Regions from separate parts of the Chromobacterium sp. HL1 genome, predicted to be linked through region 1. Evidence: predicted binding sites of a transcription regulator. Region 1 holds the regulator's gene; the other holds the start of a gene.
What was found. Region 1 encodes sigma-54, which starts transcription at its own class of promoters, with help from an activator protein. Its sites were predicted from a motif close to CTGGCACGCTTCATGCTT; they were not measured.
Positions count from the first base shown of each region.

Region 2: glnK (P-II family nitrogen regulator) is a predicted target of sigma-54. The motif match lies at 1,284-1,301, and genes of this name have one in related genera.

Region 1 covers NZ_CP162399.1:807,594-809,789, reverse strand. The annotation lists gene lptB (LPS export ABC transporter ATP-binding protein) at 1-450, shown strand, start outside; gene AB1Z25_RS03715 (RNA polymerase factor sigma-54) at 454-1,875, shown strand; gene hpf (ribosome hibernation-promoting factor, HPF/YfiA family) at 1,943-2,196, shown strand, end outside.
Region 2 covers NZ_CP162399.1:4,063,917-4,066,112, reverse strand. The annotation lists gene AB1Z25_RS18560 (ammonium transporter) at 1-855, opposite strand, end outside; gene glnK (P-II family nitrogen regulator) at 885-1,223, opposite strand; gene AB1Z25_RS18550 (accessory factor UbiK family protein) at 1,549-1,836, shown strand; partial or broken gene AB1Z25_RS18545 (YifB family Mg chelatase-like AAA ATPase) at 1,841-2,196, shown strand, end outside.

The DNA.
Region 1 (2,196 bases):
CGCATGACGGTGGAGGAGAACATCGCCGCCATCCTGGAAGTGTCCGGCCTCAAAGGCAAGGAACTGGACAAGGAACTGGACCTGCTGCTGGACGACCTCAATATCGGCCACCTGCGCGACAGCAGCGCGCTGTCGCTGTCCGGCGGCGAACGCCGCCGCGTGGAGATCGCCCGCGTGCTGGCCACCCGGCCGCGCTTCATCCTGCTGGACGAACCCTTCGCCGGCGTCGATCCGATCGCGGTGATCGACATCCAGAAAATCATCTCCTTCCTGAAGGAACGCGGCATCGGCGTGCTGATCACCGACCACAATGTGCGTGAAACCCTGCGCATCTGCGACCGCGCCTACATCATCAGCGAAGGCTCGGTGCTCGCCTCCGGCGAGCCGGAAGAACTGGTCAACAACGAGAAGGTGCGCGAAGTTTACCTTGGCGAACACTTCCACCTGTAAGCGATGAAACAGACACTTCAGCTCAAGGTATCGCAGCAGCTGACCCTGACGCCGCAGCTGCAGCAATCGATCAAGCTGCTGCAGATGTCCACCCTCGACCTGCAGACCGAAGTCGAGCGCTTCTTGCTGGACAATCCCTTGCTGGAGCGCGGCGACGAAGCGCCGCAGGGCGAAGCGCCGGACGCCGCCGCCCAGGAACCGGAGGCCCCGGCGGAAAGCCGCGACGACGCCTCCGGCGACGACGGCGAACGCGGCGCGGAGACCGGCGAACTGAGCGACTGGGGCAGCGGCGGACGCCGCGGCGACGGCGACGACGAGCTGGACCCGATGCTGAACGTGCCCTGTCCTATCAGCCTGCGCGAGCACCTGCTGGCGCAGTTGGGCGAAGTGGCGCTGCCTACGCGCGATCAGGCCATCGTCCAGCTGCTGATTGAAGAGCTGGACGACGACGGCTATCTGGGCCAGACGCTGGAAGACATCGCCAGCCACCTGCCGCTGGAACTGGAAATCGAGGCCGACGAACTGATGATAGGCCTGCGCCTGCTGCAGCAGTTCGACCCGCCCGGCGTCGGCGCGCGCTCCTTGCCGGAAGCGCTGGCGCTGCAATTGCAGCGGCTGGACCCGGACGAGCCGCAGCGCGGCCTGGCGCTGGCCATCGTCCGCGACCACCTGGCCTTGCTGGGCAACCGCGACTACACCCGGCTGAAAAAACAGCTGGGCGTGGACGACGCCGCGCTGCGCGCCGCCCAGGCGCTGATCGCCCGCCTCAACCCCCGCCCCACCGCCGGTTTCGGCGCCAGCGACACCCAGTACGTGATCCCCGACGTCTCGGTCAGAAAACGCAAGGGACGCTGGGTGGCCGCCCTCAACGGCGGCGCCGTGCCTCGCTTGCGCGTCAACCAGATGTACGCGCGGCTGCTGGCGGAAAACCGCGGCGGCAACGGCGAAATGTCCTCGCGGCTGCAGGAGGCCAAATGGCTGGTGAAGAACATCCAGCAGCGATTTGACACTATCCTGAAAGTGGCGGAAGCTATCGTTGAACGGCAGCAATCGTTCTTTGAACACGGCGAAGTGGCCATGCGCCCGCTGATTCTGCGCGACATCGCGGACGAGCTGGGCCTGCATGAATCCACGGTGTCCCGGGTCACCACCCAGAAATACCTGCTCTGCCCGCGCGGCCTGTTCGAGCTCAAGTATTTCTTCGGCAGCGCGCTGGAAACCGACAGCGGCGGCGAGTGCTCCGCCACCGCGATCAAGGCCCACATCCGCAGCCTGATCGACGCCGAATCGCCGAGCAAACCGCTGTCCGACAGCGCCCTGGTCGAAGCGCTGGCCAAACAGGGAATACAAGTTGCCAGACGCACGATAGCCAAGTATCGTGAAGCCATGCAGATACCGCCGGTCAACCAGCGCAAGACGCTGTGACCCAGGCGGCGGAATACAGCGATCCGGCCGACCCGACCGGACTGTCAACACCAGAAGGAGCTAGGGTATGAACCTCAAAGTAACTGGACTGCATCTGGAAGTAACTCCCGCCCTGCGCGAATACGTTGAAACCAAAATGGAGCGCGTTACTCGACATGTCGACCATGTGATCGACATTTCCGTTACTCTGTCTGTTGATAAACTGGTGCAAAAGGCCGAAGTCAACGTGCATCTGTCCGGCAAGGACATCCACGTGGAAGCCACCGAATCCGATATGTACGCCGCCATCGATCTGTTGATCGACAAGCTGGACCGTCAAGT
Region 2 (2,196 bases), 2.0 Mb from region 1:
GGCCAGCGCGGCGGCGGCGGTGGCGAGCTGAGTGGTGACCATCGCCATGCCGGCGCGGCCGTCCGCCGCGGCGGCGGAGCCGGCGTTGAAGCCGAACCAGCCCACCCACAACATGGACGCGCCCACCAGGGTCAGCACCAGGTTATGCGGCGGCATCGCCTCCTTGCCGAAGCCGACGCGCTTGCCCAGCACCAAGGCGGTCACCAGGCCGGCGATACCGGCGTTGATGTGCACCACGGTGCCGCCGGCGAAGTCCAGCACGCCCTTGTCCGCCATCCAGCCGCCCGGCGCCCAGACCCAGTGAGCCACCGGCACGTAGACCAGCAAGGACCACAAGGCCATGAAGACCAGCATGGCGGAAAACTTCATCCGCTCGGCGAAGGCCCCGGTGATCAGCGCCGGAGTGATGATGGCGAAGGTCATCTGGAAGGTCATGAACACCGATTCCGGAATGGTGCCGGCCAGCGGGTGCACGGCCAGTTTGCCTGCCTCTTTCAGGTAAACCATGCCGTCCAGCATCACGCGGCTCAAATCGCCCAGATAGGGGCTGCCGACGGTGAAGGCCAGGCTGTAGCCGATGACCGCCCACAGCACCGTGATCAGCGCGGTGATGGCGAAGCTTTGCATCAGCGTCGCCAGTACGTTCTTTTTGCGCACCATGCCGCCATAGAACAGCGCCAGGCCGGGAATGGTCATGAACAGCACCAGGGCGGTGGAGATCAGCATCCAGGCGGTGTCGCCGGCGCTGATGCTCTTGGCGTCGGCAATCGCCGGACCCGCCGGCGCGGCGGCCAAGGCCAGCGGAGCCGCCAGGCTCAAGCCGGCGAGCTGAATGGTTGCGAGCAGTTTTTTCATTGTCGTTTCCCCTGTGTCTCTATCGCGGTTCAGACCGCGTCGGCGCCGGTTTCGCCGGTGCGGATGCGCACCACTTGTTCCAGGTCGTAGACGAAGATCTTGCCGTCGCCGATCTTGCCGGTGCGGGCGGACTTTTCGATGGCTTCCACCACCTGATCCAGCAAAGCGTCGTCTATGGCAATCTCCAGCTTGACCTTGGGCAGGAAGTCCACCACGTATTCGGCGCCGCGATAGAGTTCGGTGTGTCCTTTTTGACGGCCGAAGCCTTTGACTTCGGTAACCGTGACCCCTTGCACGCCGATGGCGGACAAGGCTTCGCGGACTTCATCCAGCTTGAAGGGCTTGATGATGGCGGAAACGAGTTTCATGACTGCTCCTTAGGGTCTGATGATCCGGTGGCTTGAGATGAGCGCTGCTGTAGCGTCGATACGCATGAATCGTGCCAGGCCTGATTGGCGCAAAAGAAAACCCTAAGATCATGTTGCAACGCAAAAAAGGCCTGTACTGGCCGTTTTGGCACTTTCCCGGTGCATGGGGTCGTGGCGGGCCGCACTGATTTGGTGCCGCAAGCACTGTGGCGTCAGGGGAGGGGCCTGGCCGGATCGCTCTAGGCCGGGTGCGCGCCGGCGGGTGGCGGACTTGGCTTTTTGCTACACTCTGCACTGTTATCACTTACTCATAAGGAGCCGCGTCATGTTGAGCCAAAAGCTGTTTGAGGAAATCGGCAACAAGATCAGCGAAACCATCGCCGCCAGCCCGGCCAAGGACATCGAGAAAAACGTCAAAGCGATGATGGCCTCCACCTTCAGCAAGATGGATCTGGTGACGCGCGAGGAGTTCGACGTGCAGCAGGAGGTGCTGGTGCGCACCCGGGAGAAGCTGGCGCAGCTGGAGCTGAAGCTGGCGCGCCTGGAGGCGCAGGTATTCCCGGAGGAAACGCAGGCCGCGGTAGAAGCGCAATCAGAACTCGGCCACTCCTAGCGATATGACGCTGGCCGTGGTGGCAAGCCGGGCGCTGGCAGGATTGGAAGCGCCCGAGGTCGCGGTGGAAGTGCATCTGGCCAACGGTTTGCCCGCATTCACCATTGTCGGCCTGCCTGACCTTGAGGTGAAGGAAAGCCGGGAGCGTGTGCGCGCGGCGATTCTAACCTCGGGTTTTGAGTTTCCGGCCCGGCGAATCACAGTCAACTTGGCTCCGGCCGATCTGCCCAAGGACTCCGGCCGTTTCGATCTGCCCATCGCCATCGGCATTCTGGCGGCCAGCGGACAGGTGCGTTGCCCCCGTTTGGCGGAGTATGAGATCGCGGGAGAACTGGCTTTGACCGGGGCCTTGCGGCCGGT